DNA from 4 places in the Glutamicibacter sp. HZAU genome. Region 3 is predicted to be linked to each of the others. Evidence: riboswitches for the same ligand, from Rfam matches in the RefSeq annotation. Region 3 holds a riboswitch; each other region holds the start of a gene.
What was found. A riboswitch is a leader RNA that binds a small molecule or an ion and turns the genes downstream of it on or off. The one in region 3 is predicted to bind S-adenosylmethionine.

Region 1 (4,449 bases), on a different contig from region 3:
CCTTCATTCACGGCCGCATCTTCCCACGAAAGATCGGGGCAGAGCTGGCGGGCGATTTGCAGTTCTCCACTGGTGGCAGGACGACTCATTCGTACCCTTCTCGTTCAGCTCGCTGGTGGTCTCACCTTCAGGCTATCGCAGGTTTGCCACGTGGCTACTCAGTACGCGCACAGCCAGATCAGCCTATGATCGAGAACGTGAACGCTGAACAAATTGAGCAGACGGCAACCCGCAGAACCCTCAGGTTCGAGATCATTTTGGTTCTCGCCCTGTCCTTGGGGCAGAGCGCGGTCTACTCGCTGCTGAGCTTTGCGGATAAAGTCACCAGGGCACCGTTGCGTGATCAGACGACATCGCTGAACAACCCGCTGAGCACACGCGAGTTCTTTGATTTCACCTACCAGCTTCTGGACATTATCTTCGCGCTGGTACCCGTGGTGCTGGCACTCTACCTGATGAAGCGCACGACCGGCCGAACCATCCGTGACATCGGCTTCGACATGCGACGTCCGGGCAAGGACACGATGCTCGGGGCGGGGCTGTTCCTGGCCATGGGCGTGGGGACGCTGGGCGTCTATGCTGCCGGACGGGCACTGGGCGTCACCACAGCACTGTCAGCAGCCAATCTCGGTGATTATTGGTGGAGCGTCCCCGTGCTGCTGCTGTCGGCTGTACGCCATGCAGTGCTCGAAGAAGTGCTGATGCTCGGCTTCCTGTTCACCTATGCCAAGAAGCTGAAGCTGGGATTGTGGAGCACCATTATCGGTTCTGCAGTGCTCCGCGGCAGCTACCACCTCTACCAGGGCGTGGGGCCGATGATCGGCAATATGCTCATGGGCATCGTCTTCGGCTGGGTGTACCAGAAGTACGGCCGGGTGATGCCGCTGGTCATCGCGCACTTCCTGCTCGATGCTATCGGCTTCGTCGGCTACGCGCTGATTGGGCCTGCCATCGGAATCGGCCAGTAGTGCCCGAAGGCCTGCGCCAGCGACTGAAACGCCATTAACGAAAAAGGTAGGTGGGGACGCCATTGTCCCCGCCTACCTGCGTTCGTTTCCGAGTTTCCTACAGCACCACGGTGCCGGACTCGGTTTCAAAGGTTACCGACATGATGCCCGGAGTGCCATTCGGCGCTTCATATTGCATGGTGACGGCGCCCAAATTGACGTTCTGCGGCTGGCCCAGCCAATCCAGCACCCGATCGCGTGAGCCGGCGATGGAGATCTGGCTGATCTCGCCGACAGGCTCCAGCGCCTTGGACGGATGCAACGGCTCGGAGTCTTCATCCCAGGAAATCAGGTACGGGACCTGCGGATCAGCGATCAGGCCCTTGATGCCGATTTGCTGCCAGGTAAGTTCGCGGCCATCCGGGAACTTGCGGTTCCCCGGCACGGACTTGCGGCCCAAGCGGTCTTCGGCACTGGATAGATCCTCCACCGAGACGCACCATCCCATCCATCCGCCGCCGAGCTCCGAGCGGGCGCGCACGGCCTGGCCGAAGGGAGCCTTGTCGCTGGCCGGGTGGTTCAGGACTTCAACCACTTCCAGGTACTGGCCATGCTTGAGCGGGAAGATGACATTGCGTGTTCCGAATCGTGGATGCACGCCGCCCTTGACGAATTCCAGTCCCAGGGACTCGGAGATTCTTTCAGCGGTTGGCAGCAGCCCGTCTGGGCCGCAAGCATAACTTACGTGATCTAGCCTCATCATGTGCCCATCATGGCAACATGTGATGCGAGTCTCTACTTAGGCTCCCCTAAGTGCGCTGATGTTATCGAATACTCTGCGGAAAATCTGCGGAATTCGCGAAATATGACCGATTGAGTCCAATGCCGGTCCACTGCGTTGCAAAGATCTTCGGTTTTCGGGCAAACTGATAGCAGGTCATGAGTCTCAGTAACAAGCCCCGGCTTACTGGGCGGCAACCCTCCAACCGCGGTGGGGTGCCCCGGGTGAAGACCTGGCCCTTGAATGCACAAGGCATCAAGGACAAGCGCGGGTTACCCCCTGGAAGTCGTTTCGATACGGTGCTTCCTGTCGGTGTCTTTTCAGCGGCGTACCCCCATAGTCATGAAACGCTATTTGGAGGAAACCATGAGCAACAACTGGTCATTTGAAACCCGTCAGATCCATTCCGGCCAGACCCCGGATCCGACGACCGGAGCGCGAGCTCTCCCGATTTTCCAAACCACTTCCTTTGTCTTCCCGAGCGCCGAGAGTGCCGCTGCCCGTTTCGCGTTGCAGGAACTGGAACCGATCTACACCCGTATCGGCAACCCGACCACCGACGCCGTGGAAACCCGCATCGCTGATCTGGAAGGCGGCGTTGGCGCGCTGCTGCTGTCCTCGGGACAGGCAGCCACCACCTTCGCCATCCTGAACCTGGCCGAAGCCGGCGACCATCTGGTAGCCAGCCCGAGCCTGTACGGCGGAACCCAGAACCTGCTCAAGCACACGCTCAAGCGCTTGGGCATCGAAGTCAGCTTCGTCTCCGACCCGGACAACCTGGACGAATGGCGTGCCGCGGTGCGCCCGAACACCAAGGCCTTCTTCGGCGAAAGCATCTCCAATCCTCGGCAGGACGTGCTGGATATCGAGGGCATCTCGGAGATCGCCCACGAAGCCGGCGTGCCGCTGCTGGTGGACAACACCCTGGCCACGCCATACCTGATCCGCCCTATCGAGTGGGGCGCCGATATCGTGATCCATTCGGCCACCAAGTTCCTTGGCGGCCACGGCAATGCCATCGCCGGGGTCATCGTGGACTCGGGCAACTTCGACTTCGCCAAGGACGCCGAACGCTTCCCGGGATTCAACACCCCGGACGAGTCCTACAACGGCCTGGTCTTCGCCCGCGACCTGGGCGTCAACGGCATCCTCGGCGCGAATCTGGCCTACATCCTCAAGGCACGCGTGCAGCTGCTGCGCGATCTGGGTTCATCAGTGGCGCCGTTCAACGCGTTCTTGATCGCCCAGGGTCTGGAAACCCTGTCGCTGCGCATTGAGCGCCACGGCCAGAACGCAGTGGAAGTTGCCAACTGGCTCGAAGCCCGCGAGGAAGTGCAGAAGGTCGCCTACGCCGGCCTGCAGTCCTCTCCGTGGCATGAGCGCGCGCAGAAGTACAGCGATCACGGTGCTGGCTCGATCATCGCCTTCGAGCTGGAGGGCGGCGCGGAAGCCGGACAGGCTTTCGTGGACGCACTGGTCTTGCACTCCAACGTCGCGAACATCGGCGACGTGCGCTCGCTGGTCATCCATCCGGCCTCCACCACCCACGCCCAGCTCTCCGAAGCGGAGCAGATTGCCGCCGGTGTGAGCCCGGGACTGGTGCGGCTGAGCGTCGGGCTGGAAAACATCAAGGACATCCTGGCCGATCTTGAGCTGGGCTTCGAAGCTGTTGCGGCCCTTGAAAACAAGGAATTGCAGGAAACCCTCTAGGCATGCCATCCATTGTGACTACTGAAGATACTCTGCGCGCCGAAGAGCTCGCTGGCGGACAAGACGGCATTTTGCGCCGTAGTTCCGTGGGGGAGTACCACTTTGAATTCGGTGGATACCTTCCCGACGTGGTGCTGGCCTACGAGACGTGGGGGAAGCTAGCAGCTGATGGCTCCAACGCGGTGCTGGTGATGCATGCACTCACCGGTGACGCCCACGTCGCGCAAGGCGATTCGCACAGCGCCGGCTGGTGGGAAGGCTTCGTTGGCCCCGGCGCCACGGTTGACACCAATGAGTACTTTGTCGTGTCCATCAACATGGTGGGTGGTTGCAATGGATCCACCGGCCCCTCGTCCTTGGACGAGCAGGGCCTGCCTTACGGCTCCAGATTCCCTTTCGTCACCATCAAGGACTCGGTGCGCCTCGAAGCGCGGCTGGCCAAGCAGCTGGGAATCGATTCCTGGCATGCGGTCATCGGCGGCTCGATGGGCGGTGCCCGCGCGCTGGAATACGCTGTCGAGTTCCCCGAGCAGGTCAAGAACCTGGTCGTGATGGCCTCTAGTGCCCAGGCGACTGCCGAGCAAATTGCCTTTGCGCAGGTGCAAACCCAATCCATCCGCTTGGATCCGCACTTCTGCAATGGCGATTACTACGGCAACGATTCCCGTCCTGATGCCGGTCTCGGCCTGGCTCGCCGCCTGGCCCACATCACCTACCGTTCCGAGGCCGAGCTGGAAACCCGTTTCTCGCGCAATCCGCAAGATGGCGAGAAGCCGACGGGCCAGCTGGACGGGCCGCGCGGGCGCTACCAGGTGGAAAGCTACCTCGACCATCAGGCCAGCAAGCTGGTGAATCGCTTCGATGCCAACAGCTATCTGGTGCTCACCGAGGCGCTGATGAGCCACGATGTTGCCCGTGGCCATGAATCCCTGGAGGCAGCCCTGGCGCGCCTGGAGAAGGTCAACGTGGTGGTTGCCGCGGTTACCACCGACCGCTTGTACTTCCCCGAGC
Region 2 (4,449 bases), on a different contig from region 3:
GTATTCCATGGACTCGGCGAAGGCGCGGGCTGCCGCTTCATCGGAGAGCTGCAGTGAGAGGATGCCTCCGAAACCGCGCTGCTGGCGCTTGGCAAGCTCGTGGCCCGGGTGGCTTTCCAGCCCGGGATAGTAGACGCGGGCGACCTCGGGACGGTCATCGAGCCATTCGGCCAGGGTTGATGCGGTGGCGCAGTGGCGTTCCATGCGCAGGCCCAGGGTCTTCAGCCCGCGGGCGGCCAGGTAGGAATCCTGCGGACCGGAGACCGCTCCCCCGGCGAACTGCTGGTAGCCGACGGCTTCGGCCAGCGCTTGGCCGCGGTGCAGGTGGTCGGCCACGATGACCGCGCCGCCGAGGACGTCGGAGTGCCCCCCAATGTATTTGGTGGTCGAGTGCACCACCGCGTGCGCTCCGAAGTCCAGCGGCCGTTGCAGGTACGGGGTGGCGAAGGTGTTGTCCACGACCAGCAGGGCGCCGTGCTCGGCGGCGATGGCGGCCCAGCCGGCCAGGTCGGCGATGCCCAGCAGCGGGTTGGACGGGGTCTCCACCCAGAGCAGCGCGGTGTTCGGGCGCAGCGCGGCGCGCACCGCATCCAGGTTGGTGATGTCCACCGCCGAGGAGCTGATCCCCCATTTGCCGTGCAGCTTGGAGATCAGCCGGTTGGTGCCGCCGTAGCCGTCGGCCCCCAGCACGATGTGGTCGCCCGGCTCAAGCACTGCGCGCAGCAGCGCGTCTTCGGCCGCGATGCCCGAGGCGAAGGAGAAGCCGGCGGCCCCGCCTTCCAGCGCGGCGAGCTGGGATTCGAAGCCGTTGCGGGTCGGGTTGGAGCCGCGCGAGTACTCGTGCCCGGCGCGCAGCACGTTGATGCCGTCCTGGATGAAGGTGCTGGTCTGGTAGATCGGCGGGATCACCGCACCGGTGTGCGGGTCCTTGTGCTGGCCGGCGTGCACGGCCAGGGTGTTGAAGCCGCTCATGCGAAGCTCACTTCCTTGGTGTCGGCGGTGGCCCGGGTTGCGGCCAGAGCACGATCCAGCGACTGGGTGATATCCGCCAGCAGGTCGGCCGGGTCTTCCAGTCCCACCGACAGGCGCAGGGTCGAGGTGTTCAGCCCGGCGGCTGCCAGCTGCGCTTCGGAGAGCCGGCAGTGCGTCATGGTGGCCGGGTGGGCGACCATGGTGCGGGTATCGCCGACATTCGCGGCCAGGCTGATCAGTTTGAGCCCGTCGATGACCGGGGAAACCAGGGATGGGTGGGCCAGCTCGATGGCCAGCACGCAGCCGGTGCCCTTCGGCGCCAGCGTCCGGGCCAGCTCGTGGCTGGGGTGCTCGGACAGCGCGGGGTGGTGGATGGCGGCAATGCCCGGATACTCGGCAAGCGCGTCGATCAGCCGGGCGACGCTGCGCTGCACGTGGGCCGCGCGCACCGGCAGGGTCTCGATGCCTGCAAGGATGCCCTGGGCGCTGGCCGGGGCGAGGGTCGGGCCCAGATCGTGCAGGAACTTGGAACGAACCAGCATCGCATAGGCCGCCGGCCCGTGGCGTTCAAGCAGCGAAGTGCCATTCAGCCGCTCGCGCGGTGCGGCGATCTGCGGCCAGCGCAGCGGATCGGAGAAGTCGAAAGTTCCCGAATCCACCACTACCCCGCCGAGCACCGAGCCGTGCCCGGCCAATCCCTTGGTGGCCGAGTGCACCACGATGTCCGCACCGAGTTCCAGCGGGCGCACGTTCAGCGGGGTGGCCAAGGTGTTGTCGACTACCACCGGGATGTTGCGCTCGTGCGCGATGGCCGCGATGGCCGGGATGTCGGCCACGGTGCACAGCGGGTTGGAGACCGACTCAAGGAAGAACGCCCGGGTGTCCTCCTCGATGGCCGCGGCCCAGGCGGCCGGATCGGCTTGGTCGACAAAGCTGATCCGGATGCCGAAGTCGGCGAAGGTGTCGGTGAACAGGTCCACGGTGCCTCCGTACAGCGAGGAGGAAGCCACAATGTGCTTGGGCCCCTGGGTCAGGGCCAGCAGGGACAGGGCCACAGCGGCCTGCCCGGTGGCGGTGGCCACCGCGTGGGCTCCGCCTTCCAGGGCTGCGACGCGCTGCTCGAGGATGGACACGGTCGGGTTGCCGGTACGGGAGTAGGTGAAGCCCGCCTGGCGAAGTGCGAACTTCTCCACCGCTTCGGCATGCGATGCGAATTGGTAGGCCGCGGAATTGTGAAGTGGCGGCAGCATCGGGCGGAACTCTCCGCTCGGGCGGTACCCTGCGTGCACCGCGTCGGTTTCCTGGCTCATTGCTCCTCCTCGATTCTCTGCGAGGGAGTGCACCGGACACCGAAGCCACGGGTCCGGAACTGCTCCATCGTTTCTGGCGGTAGCACCTTTCGGTTTCCCGGTGGTTGCTGCGGCGTCGTCGAGCCAGATCTCTCAGCCGCTCTTGATGGTTTGTTCTTCCATGGTTGGGCATCGGCCGCGAACCGGGCAAGCGGCCCGAATCGCTGCGCTTCACAGAAGGCCGCCGCGCTTCATATGTCGCCGAATTGTCATGATGACATGAGGGCCGAAACCCTTATATGACGCGCCGATGAGGAAAGAATCCTTGAAATCCAAAGGATTTCGGACTCGCACATGACAAAGCACCAAACTTCAATGACCGGAGATGACGCTCAGCCCAGGACTTCGACTCCGAATCCAGCAACCACCGCGCGCACCTCGTCCAGGTAGCGCCGGGCCTGCTCGGTCAGCGGGATCGCTGCGTGGTCGATCCAGCCGACATCGATGCGCTCTTCGACATCCAGCGGGATGGAGACGATGGACGGATCCAGCTCGTCGCTGATGATGCCGGTGGAGATGGTGTACCCGCCCAGACCGATCATCAGGTTGAAGATGGTGGCGCGGTCCGAGACCTGGATTTCACGCTGGCTGGAGCGGGTGGAGAGGATCTCCTCGGCGAAGTAGAAGGAGTTGTTCGCACCTTGGTCGAAGGTCAGCCGCGGCAGGTCTTCGAGGTCTTCGAGGGACACCAGGGTGCGGGAGGCCAGCGGGTTGCTCCGGGCGACGAAGATGTGCGGTTGGGAGCGGAAGAGCGGGTGGAACACGAGCCGGGATTCGCGCAGCAGCTTCTCGATGACCTTGCGGTTGAAGTCGTTGAGGTAGAGGATCCCGATTTCGCTGCGCAGCGTGCGAACGTCCTCGATGATCTGCTCGGTGCGGGTCTCGCGCAGCGAGAATTCGTACTCGTCGGCGCCGCTGGCCTGGACCATCCGCACGAAGGCATCCACCGCGAAGGAGTAGTGCTGGGTGGAGACGCCCAGCAGGCGGCGGGCCGACGGACGGCCGAGATAGCGGTGCTCCAGCAGCTCCACCTGCTCCAGCACCTGCCGGGCGTAGCCGAGGAATTCGGCGCCGTCGCTGGTGAGCGTGATACCCCGGGCCGAGCGGATGAGCAACGTGCGCCCCACCCGTGCCTCTAGCTCCTTCATTGCCGCGGACATGCTTGGCTGGGCGACGTACAAAAGGTCGGCGGCAGCCGAGATGGAACCCTCGGCCGCGACCGCGGTGAAGTAGCGCAATTGTTGCAGTGTCAGACCGCTCGTTCCCTGAACCATAGTTTGAGTCTATATTAATCCATAGTTAGACAGAGTTACCTGATATCAAAAATGCCATGCATGATTGACGCATCGACCTTCTTCCGGCCGCTTCCGGCCGCTGACCAACAGATTGGCCGCCATGGCAGACGCATTGACCTTCAGCATTTCGAGCACAGAATTCAACGAAAACTACACCCCGTCGGCGGACTCGCGCCTCACCACGAACTTCGCCAATCTGGCCCGCGGAGAGCACTGCCAGCAGAATTTGCGCAATGCCCTGACGATGATCAATCGGCGCTTCAATTCTCTGGCTCACTGGGACAATCCCGACGGCGAGCGCTATGCACTGGATCTTGAAATCATCTCCGCCAACGTGCACTTCGACTCGGAACAGGGCGCGCAGGACTTCCCGTTGCTGGAGATGCTGGACACCAGCATCCTGGACCGCAAAACCGGTGTGCGCAGCCCCGGCATCATCGGCAACAATTTCTCATCCTATGTGCGCGACTACGACTTCAGCGTTGTGCTGCCGCAGGCCATCGACTCCGATGGCAAGCCGGTGCCACCTAAGGATTTCGGAGAGCTTCACGGCAGGCTTTTCGAGCATTTCCTGAATTCCGCAGCGTACCGCGAGCGCTTCGAGCAGTTGCCGGTCATCTGCATCAGCGTCTCCACTTCCAAGATTTACCGCCGCAACGGTAATCGCCACCCAGTGCTGGGCTGGGAGTACCGCCAGGACGAATACTCGCTGACCGATGCCTACTTCGCGAAGATGGGGCTGCGCGTGCGCTACTTCATGCCTGAAGGATCCGTCGCTCCGCTGGCCTTCTACTTCCGTGGCGACCTGCTGGCCGACTACACCGACCTGCAGC
Region 3 (4,449 bases):
CGGCGGAGATAATGCGTCATCAGGAGCGTGAAGCGGCCCGGCTCCTGTCGGTGCCGGGCCGCTTCGCGAACGCCGATCCGTGCGGCGCAATGGGGGTTGCCGTCAGGAACCGGAGACCGGGGTGAGCACTCCCTGGACCAGCGGATCCTCGGTCGTGGCCAGGTACTCCTGCAGCCGCGGATCGGAGAATGCTTCCACCAGCTTCTGCGCATCGGCGCTCTTGGCATACTCCGCGCCCATGATCAGGCGGGAGGCAAAGGTCTTGGGCGGCTCGGGGAACAAGATCCCCTGGTCGCGGTCGACCTTGCCCGCATCGAACTGGGAGACGTAGCCGATCGCCACGCCGACGTCGTCAAGCATGCGCGGCATCGCCAGCAGGTCGGCTTCCTTGAGCTCGAAGCCCCGGGGGTTATCAACCACATCGGAGATCTTCGCGGTGCGCGGTTCGATGTCCGGGTCCAGGCCGAGCAGGCCCTCGCGTTGCAGCAGCCACAGCGCCTGGCCCTGGTTGGCCACGTCGTTGGGCAGCAGCAGCGAGGCGCCGCGCGGGATGTCCTCGACCGATTCGTAATGGTTCGAGTAGAGCCCGAAACCCCACTGGAAGAGCTCCACCGTGGGTTCCAGCTCGACTCCGGCAGCCTCGGCGGACTGCTCCATGTACCACTGGTGCTCGAAAATGGTGGCATCGAATTGGCCGCTGGCCACCGCCTGGTTGGCCTGGATCGGATCCTGCAGCCCGACCTTCTCGATTTCGATGCCGTAGTCAGGCGCGATCTGGCGCGCCACGAAATCCAGGATCTTCTCCTCCCCGGCCATGGCCGGTTCGAAGTGGACCGTGAACTTCGTCTGGCTTCCGGCGGCCGAGGCGGCGGCAGGGGCGGAGCGCTGCTGGCCCAGCAGCACGCCGAGGATGAGGGCGGCCACGGCCGCGAGGGCGGCGATGGTCCAGGGAAGGGCATTGCGGTTCTTGCGCAGCGTGAAGCCGTGGTCGTGCCCGGTGTGCGGTGTAGTCATGGTCTCGCTCGTTCGTTCGTCGATGGTGTTCAGGGACGCGCCAGGGCGCGGGCGATGCGGTCGCCGAGGAATTGGACAATTTGCACGGTCAGGATCAGCACCACGATGGTCGCCAGCATGACGTTCATGTCGAAGCGCTGGTAGCCGTAGGTCACGGCGAGATAGCCGATGCCCCCGGCTCCAATGGTCCCGGCGATGGCCGAATACTCGATCATCGAGATGGTGTTCAGCGTGATGGCCGAAGCCAGGGCCGGCAGCGCCTCGCGGATCTGCGTGGTGCCGATGATCTGCGCGGCCGAACCGCCGGTGACCAGCCCTACGGCCAGGTTGTGCCTCGGCAGGTCGTTCAGCGCGTTCTGCACCAGCCGGGCGAAGAACGGGATGCCGGCAATGGTCATGGGCACGGCGGCCGCGGCAATGCCGATGGTGGTGCCGGTGACCCATTTGGTGAAGGGGATGATCGCTGCCATCAGCACCAGGAACGGCAGGGAGCGCCCCATGTTGGCAATCCAGCTGAGCACCGCATGCAAGCGCGCCCGCGGGAAGAGCCCCTGCCGATCGGTGTTGTACAGCGCGATGCCCATCAGCCCTCCGAGGCTGATGACCAGGGCCATGACGATTCCGACCATGGCCCAGGTCTGGCCGTAGGCCGGCAGCATCAACGCGGGCAATTGCTGCCATGGAGTGTCGGTGCCCACGGCTGCGCTTTCAAATGGGATTCTCATGCGTTGGCCTCCACCAATTCGTGATTGTTGCGGGCCAGGCTGCCCGGGTCGGCCTGCAGGCCCCACCCGTCCAGCAACCGGAGCAGGTCCTGAGGGGTCGCGCCCCGCACGCCCAAGCGCACTCGGCCCAAGGTCCCCTCATGGTGCGCCTCGACGGCGCCGCCAAGCAGGGCCACCGCGATCCCGTGCTCGATGCCCAGACGGGAGATCCAGCCGGGATCGACCCGGTCCTTGCGGTAGGCCACCGTCACGGCATAGTCGAAGCCTGCCGGCAGTTCCTCGGACCGCAGCGGCAGCAGCTTCTCCCCGGTCGCCGAGCCAGGCGAGGCCACCAGCTCATGCAGGGCTCCGTGCTCGGCAATGCGCCCGCCGGCCAGCTGGGCGACCTCGTCGGCCACATGCCGCACCACATCCATCTCATGGGTGATCAGGATGATGGACAGGCCCAGGTCGCTGCGCAGCGAATCCAGCAGCCCCAGCACCTGGTGCGTGGATTCGGGATCCAGGCCCGAGGTGGCTTCGTCGGAGAGCAGCAGCCGCGGCCGCAGGGCCAGGGCCCGGGCGATGCCGACGCGTTGCCGCTGGCCGCCGGAGAGCTGCCCGGGATAGGCGTCCGCCTTCTCCAGCAGCCCGACCCGGTCCAGGAGCTGGGCCACCCGCTGTTGCATTTCGTGGTGGACCACCCCGAGGTTCCGCAGCGGAAGTGCCACGTTCTCGGCGACGCTCAGCCGGCTCAGCAGGGCCGAGTTCTGGAAGATCGTGCCGATGGCGCGGCGTTCAGCGCGCAGCGCCCTGCCAGAGAGCGCACCGAGATCCTTGCCGTCAACGAGGATCTGCCCGCTGCTGGGCTTCTCCAGCAGCGAGATGCAATGGGACAGGGTCGATTTGCCGGCCCCGGAAGGGCCGACCACTGCCGTGATCGAGCCTTCCGGCACCGACAGGTCGATCCCCTTGAGCACTTCGATGCGCCCCTGCGCGGTGTCATAGTGCTTGTGCAGATCCTTGATCTCGATCATGTGCTGCGTGCTCCTTGGCTGTTGCACCGTGAAGGACTGCCTTGGGCCGAGGTTGAGCCGGCTCGTAGCCAGGCGTGGCCCGGTGGCAGCCACTGCTCCATCGGTCCTGGCGGTAGCACCGTCCCGCGGTTCGGGTGGTTGCTGCGACGTCAACGAGCCAGGTCTCTCGGTCGCTCTGGATGGGTTGCCCGGCCTTGGCGGCCAGGTGTTCCCAGTCTGCGTTCCCTGTCCGAACAGAGCCAAGAGTTGCGCAACACTGCGACATCACGTCATTTCCGATCCGGCACTGCGGGCCGTCGGCGTCATCTTCGGCGTCATGATTCGTCTCATTGCCGTTCATATGACCTTCCAAGTCGGAAGTGCTCCGGCGGATTTGCGCTCAGCCGGGGGCCTTCTCCGGCAACCGCCGGCAATTGGTGCCCCGGCCCGGCATCGGGAATACGCGCTGCTGGCCTACGGTTGGAATCACCGAATGCCTTGGAAAGGAATGCCATGAAGATTGCCGTGACCGGAGCCACCGGACAGCTGGGAAAACTCGTCATCGATGCACTGCTGGAGCGCGGGGCCGATCCCGCGCAGCTGGTGGCCATCGGCCGTTCGGAGGAAAAGCTGGCCCCGCTGGCAGGCAAGGGCTTGGAAACCCGCGTTGCCGATTACAACGTCCAGCCAGATCTGGTTTCTGCGCTTGAAGGCGTCGACAAGCTGCTGCTGATCTCCTCCAGCGAAGTGGGCCAGCGCGTTGCCCAGCATGAGAACATCATCAACGCCGCCAAGCAGGTGGACGTCTCGCTGATCGCCTACACGTCCATTGCCAACGCGATGACCGGCGGCATGGAGCTCGCCGAGGAGCACATCGCCACCGAGCGATTGCTGGCCGGATCCGGCATCGGGTACGTGCTGCTGCGCAACGGCTGGTACATCGAGAACTACACCGACCAGCTCATGGGCTACCTCAATAGCGGCGTAATCCTCGGTGCCGCGGGCGAGGGCAAGATCAGCGCTGCCGCCCGGGCCGATTTCGCGGAGGCAGCCGCCGCGGTGCTGCTGTCCGATGAAGAGCAGAACGGCAAGATCTACGAGTTGGGCAGCGACAAGCCATTCACCCTCAACCAGCTTGCTGGCGCTGTCGGCGCCGCCGCTGGCCAGGACGTCGCCTATCAGGAAGTGGATCCCGAGCAGCTGGAAAAGATCTACGCTGATGCCGGAGTCCCAGGACCCTTCGCGCACATCCTCGTCGATACCGACGTGCGCATTCGCGAAGGAGCACTGGAGGTCAGCACCGGTGATCTGGCCAAGCTGATCGGCCGCGCTCCAGCGTCCTTGGGCAAGGTCATCAAGGACAACCTGGACAAGTAGCACCGATCATCGAGGGTCCAGCGGGCAGGCACTCGCGGCAGTCGTTGCCGCGGTGCATGCCCTGCAGCATTTAAGCTTCATAACCGCGAATATTCGCGCGACAAGGAGGAATTTTAACGCCCAGATAGATTGTGCTGCGTGTCACAAGCTCGCTGGGAGAGCCCGCTCCCGTAAATTTGCGCATACTTCATCCCCACCTGAAGAGGAGATCAGAGTATGCCACGAGCACGTTTGAGGCCAGTTGCCTGCGCTGCAGCCATCGCCTTGGGCCTGGGAGCTTTCTCGGCTGTCCCGGCGAGCGCGGATCCACGCCACACCGAAAAAGTCCCGACGGCCAT
Region 4 (4,449 bases), on a different contig from region 3:
AGCTGCCCCAGCGAACCCAGCTCGCCGAGCTTGTCCTGCACCGAAGCGGCAATTTCCCGTTCCACTGCCTGCTGGCGAGGCCCCTTGGTGGAGTACTCCCAGGAATAGCGCACGGTCAGCGGGGTTTGGATGCTCTCCAAGGACAGCTTGAGGCTGGGGCGCGCGGGAACCGGGATGCGGTAGCTTCCATCTTCGCTCTTCAGCGGCGCCATTAAGCGCAGCCGGTCCAGGTGCTGCCGCTCGAATAGCTCGATGGCTCCATCCGGGATGATGTGCGCACCGGATTCGATGAATGCCGCCAGTTCCTTTCTGACCGGTTCTGCGAACTGCGCGAAGCCGAGTTCCTTCGCTTTGGGCAACGGGCTGGAGGCGTAGGCCAGCAGGGTCGGCGGCGTGCCGATCGGCAGGAGGTGGTGGTGCTCTTCGTGCGGGCCGCGCAGCTTGCCTTCCATGCGCAGGCCCTGCTCAGTGCGGCGCACATCCACGTGGGCCATGGCTGGTTGCGCACTGAATTCCACCGGGAGCTTGGCAGCGGAACCGCCGTTGACGATCTGCACTCCGGCGTCGCGCAGGGCCTCGAAGGCATCCAGCAGGTCCTGGCCAGGCAGATCCATCAGCGAGATCCAGTCCTTGGGATCCCACGAATGCCGGTAGGTGTTCTGTTCCACGCGTTCACGCAGCCGGTCCAGTTCAACGACCGCTCGGCGCTGCTTCTTGGAGAAGCGCTCATCGAAGGCGACGTTGCGCCAGCTGACTCCAGTCTGGACCCAGGGGCTCTTGGTGCCCCGGCGGGCCGGCCGCGCCTGCAAGGTCAGCGCGTCCTCGCCTCCGTAACGGGGTTCGCTGACCACTTTCAGGATCAATCCCAGCGGTTCCTCGTCAATCAGTTGCTCATCTGGAATTGCTGGAAGCAGACGGTCAAGGGTCCGTTCCCACTGCGGCTTGCTGTTGCGTTTCCATGCGAAAGGGTCCACCCCGGAGTCGGAGACGAAGAAGCCCTGGTCCTCTTCGGTGGTGACCTCAATGAGCAAGGCGGCGACATCCTCGCAGGATTGAACGCCCGGATGCTTGCTGCAGAAGCTGGTGAAGCTGATATTGCCGCGGTTGATTTGCAGCTCGGCCATCACCGATTCGCGCAGCACCATTGCCGAAATGCGGGTATATCCCGGCTTCATGTCCCGGTGGACGATCTCCACTTTTCCGGAATCGCAGAGGAACTGGCCCAGGTTGTATTCGGATTCGGTCACCAAGGTCTGGGCCGCAGAAAGTGTCAGCTGGAATTCCATACTCGCCGTTCATTGTTCGTGCAGTGGGTGCCCGAGAGCTCGATTCCATCTTAGCGAGCAGCCAGACAAGTTGCCCGATGACGAAAAGTTACCCCTGCCCTTTACGCGCTGGCACCGCAGCCGATAGAAAAGAACCACAGAATCACGAGTTCCGCTCTTTGAGCCCTGGCTGAGTGGACGGCAACCCTCCTGCGTCATTGTGCGGGGTGCCCCAGGTGAAGATTCGACGCATCTTGAACGCCAAGGTGCGTAAGCGATGGCGCCCCTTGCGCCAGAAAGGGGATTAATTCCTCATGTCTAATGCAGCATCTACCCTGACCGTATCCGAAGACCGCGCACAGCGCCTGCAGGAAGCAGGCAAGGGCTGGGGCGAACGCATCTCGGCGGCCCCGCAAAGCGCCAAATTGACCTTTACCGTTCAGGGCGAGGGTTTCGATTCGGTAGCCAGCAACATTGTCTCCGGGAAGCACACTTTCCAGGTCGACGAGCCAGCTGCCCTGGGTGGCAACGACGTGGCCGCCAGCCCGGTGGAATATGCGCTCGGCGCGCTGATCTCCTGCCAGGTTGTGGTCTACCGCTTGTATGCCCAAAACCTTGGCATCCAGGTGGACGACGTGAAGATCCAGGCCAATGGCCACCTCGATGTCCGTGGCCTCCTCGGCATTGACAAGTCCATCCGCCCGGGCTTCTCGTCGGTGGAACTGGACATCCAGATCGCCGGCCCGGAATCGGCCGAACGCTATGAAGAACTGCGCCAGGCAGTGGATGCCCACTGCCCGGTACTGGATCTGTTCGCCAACCCGGTACCGGTGCGTACCGCGGTGAGCATTGCAGCGGCCAATTAACGTCCGCTAAACCAAACAAGTAGCCGCCGCGGGCCCTGGCTTCGGGGCTGCGGCGGCGCACTTGCGGTAAAGGCGGGCTACTTCCCGAGGAAGTTCAGCAAGACCTTGCCGGACTTCGAAGAATTCTTGGCTGTTTCAAAGGCTTCGAGGCCCTCGGCCACCGGGAATTCGTGGGTTACCGCCGCGGAAATCTGCAATGAGCCATCGGCCAGGGCAGCAAGCACTTGGTCGATTTCGCCGTTGAAGCGGAAAGACCCGGCAAGTTCCAGCTCGCGGGTAATCGCCAGGGAAATCAGTGCAGGTTGCTCTCCCGAAGGCAGCAACCCGACCATGACCACGCGCCCGCCGCGCACAGCACCGCGCACCGCCGAGGCCAATCCGCGGTAATTGCCGCTGGCCTCGATCACCACATCGGCGTTCACCTTGGCAATCGCCTCCTGGTCATCGGCACGCAAGGTGGATGTGGCACCCAGTTCCTTGGCAATTTCCAGCGGCTTATCGTGCATGTCCACCGCGATGATTTCCTCGGCTCCGGCACGCTTGAGCACGGCCACGGCCAGCGCTCCGATCGGGCCAGCGCCAATGACCAACGCCTTCTTGGCGGCAACCTCGCCGGCTCGCGATACCGCGTGCCAGGCCACTGCGGCTGGCTCGGCCAGCGCAGCGTCGCGCAGCGACAGTCCGGCAGGCAGTTCGCGAAGCATCCGGGAGGGCAGATTCACCTCGCGCGCAAAGGCGCCCTCGGTATGCGGGTAGCGGGCAGCCGAGCCCAGGTAGGTGCATCCCGGTGAAAGGTTCGGGCAGGCCTCCGGATAAGGTTCCCCGGTCTCCCCTGGTGTTGCAGGGTGCACCGCAACTTTGGTTCCGGCTGGCGGACCGCTGCCGTCGGCGGCAGCCTGGATGACGGTGCCGACGATCTCGTGCCCCAGAACCATCGGGGCCTTGAGGATGGATTCCCCAGCGGCTCCGTGGCTCCAGTAGTGCAGGTCCGATCCGCAGATGCCTCCGTAGGCGATGGCTACGCGTGCCTCATTTGCTGCCGGTGCTGGCAGCTCGATCTGCTCGATGCGCAGGTCCCCGGCCGCGTGCGCCACGACGGCCAAGGTCCTGTTGGACAGGGCGCTAGACGACAACGCTCATGCCTCCGTCGATGAAAATGGTTTGCCCGTTCACGTAGTTCGATCCACCCGAGGCCAACCACACTGCTGGGCCCGCTAGGTCCTCGACGGTTCCCCAACGGCCAGCCGGGGTGCGGCCCAGGATCCAGGAGTTGAATTTCTCGTCATCCACCAGATTCTGCGTCATTTCGGTGTGGATATAGCCCGGTGCGATGCCGTTGATCTGAAGTCCTGCTCCGGCCCATTCTGCGGTCATGGCGCGGGTGAGATTGCGCAGTCCGCCCTTGGCCGCGGTGTAGCCGGAGATGGTGGGTCGGGCCAGGTCGGTTTGCACCGAACAGATGTTGATGATCTTGCCTTCGCCGCGTTCTACCATGCCACGTGCGACTTCTCGGCCTACTAAGAAGGCGCTGGTGAGGTTGGTATCGATCACGCGCTGCCAGTCGGCGACTTCCAGTTCCAGCATGGGCACGCGGTGCTGGATGCCTGCGTTGTTCACCAGGATGCGGATGGGGCCGATGGTCTTTTCGATGGCGGCGATATTCTCGCGCACAGTGGCGTCATCGGTGACATCGAAGCAGACGCTATGGATTCTTTCTGCGCCGTAGCAGGCGGCGAATTCGGCGGCCGTTTTGTCAAGCCTTTGCGCATCTCGGCCGTGCAGGATGATGGTGGCACCGGCATCGGCCAGTGCTTTAGCAAGTTCGCGGCCAATGCCGCGGGAGGACCCGGTGACCAAGGCCAGTCGTCCGGACAGGTCAAAAAGTTGGCTCATGAATTCCCTCGCAAGAAGTTTCGATGGTAAATCGACGGGAACTGACCTGCGATATGAACCTGCTGTTGCATCCGAAAAAGTAGCCCCGTCGCTGTCCCAGAATATATCAGATATATAAGGGTCGAGGGGCAATAAAGTCCGACTTATACGGTCGAAGTTTAGATGTTGGCGCTAGCGGGTCTGCGAGTAGAACCAGTTGATGTGCTCTTCGAGCAGCTGGGCTGCCCGTTCGCGCTGGTTCGTCGCGAAGGCGTGGTGGATGGCCTTGTGCTGGCGGCGCAGCACGCGCACCACCGGCTGCCAGGCCTCGTCGCTGGGCACTGAGTCGGAGACGTAGTCGCTGATCGAGTTGCGCAGCGATTCCATCATCGATTCCACCACGGCGTTGCCGGCCATGGAGGCCAGGAGCACATGGAACTCGGCAT

Region 1: another riboswitch for S-adenosylmethionine. It lies ahead of EKH49_RS03715 (bifunctional o-acetylhomoserine/o-acetylserine sulfhydrylase); the one in region 3 lies ahead of EKH49_RS10055 (methionine ABC transporter ATP-binding protein).
Region 2: another riboswitch for S-adenosylmethionine. It lies ahead of EKH49_RS02815 (aminotransferase class I/II-fold pyridoxal phosphate-dependent enzyme); the one in region 3 lies ahead of EKH49_RS10055 (methionine ABC transporter ATP-binding protein).
Region 4: another riboswitch for S-adenosylmethionine. It lies ahead of EKH49_RS00780 (OsmC family protein); the one in region 3 lies ahead of EKH49_RS10055 (methionine ABC transporter ATP-binding protein).

Annotation. Positions count from the first base shown of each region.
Region 1 covers NZ_SCKZ01000002.1:245,579-250,027, forward strand. The annotation lists gene EKH49_RS03700 (phosphotransferase family protein) at 1-89, opposite strand, end outside; gene EKH49_RS03705 (CPBP family intramembrane glutamic endopeptidase) at 186-968, shown strand; gene EKH49_RS03710 (VOC family protein) at 1,066-1,710, opposite strand; SAM riboswitch class IV at 1,883-2,002, shown strand; gene EKH49_RS03715 (bifunctional o-acetylhomoserine/o-acetylserine sulfhydrylase) at 2,095-3,438, shown strand; gene metX (homoserine O-acetyltransferase MetX) at 3,441-4,449, shown strand, end outside.
Region 2 covers NZ_SCKZ01000002.1:40,773-45,221, reverse strand. The annotation lists gene EKH49_RS02820 (cystathionine gamma-synthase) at 1-972, opposite strand, end outside; gene EKH49_RS02815 (aminotransferase class I/II-fold pyridoxal phosphate-dependent enzyme) at 969-2,282, opposite strand; SAM riboswitch class I at 2,344-2,434, opposite strand; gene EKH49_RS02810 (LysR family transcriptional regulator) at 2,654-3,595, opposite strand; gene EKH49_RS02805 (putative oxygenase MesX) at 3,717-4,449, shown strand, end outside.
Region 3 covers NZ_SCKZ01000006.1:69,681-74,129, forward strand. The annotation lists gene EKH49_RS10045 (MetQ/NlpA family ABC transporter substrate-binding protein) at 103-1,014, opposite strand; gene EKH49_RS10050 (methionine ABC transporter permease) at 1,044-1,739, opposite strand; gene EKH49_RS10055 (methionine ABC transporter ATP-binding protein) at 1,736-2,755, opposite strand; SAM riboswitch class I at 2,850-2,941, opposite strand; gene EKH49_RS10060 (SDR family oxidoreductase) at 3,248-4,111, shown strand; gene ggt (gamma-glutamyltransferase) at 4,328-4,449, shown strand, end outside.
Region 4 covers NZ_SCKZ01000001.1:167,723-172,171, forward strand. The annotation lists gene EKH49_RS00775 (DEAD/DEAH box helicase) at 1-1,286, opposite strand, end outside; SAM riboswitch class IV at 1,427-1,548, shown strand; gene EKH49_RS00780 (OsmC family protein) at 1,580-2,131, shown strand; gene EKH49_RS00785 (L-idonate 5-dehydrogenase) at 2,209-3,264, opposite strand; gene EKH49_RS00790 (SDR family oxidoreductase) at 3,254-4,024, opposite strand; gene EKH49_RS00795 (FadR/GntR family transcriptional regulator) at 4,196-4,449, opposite strand, start outside.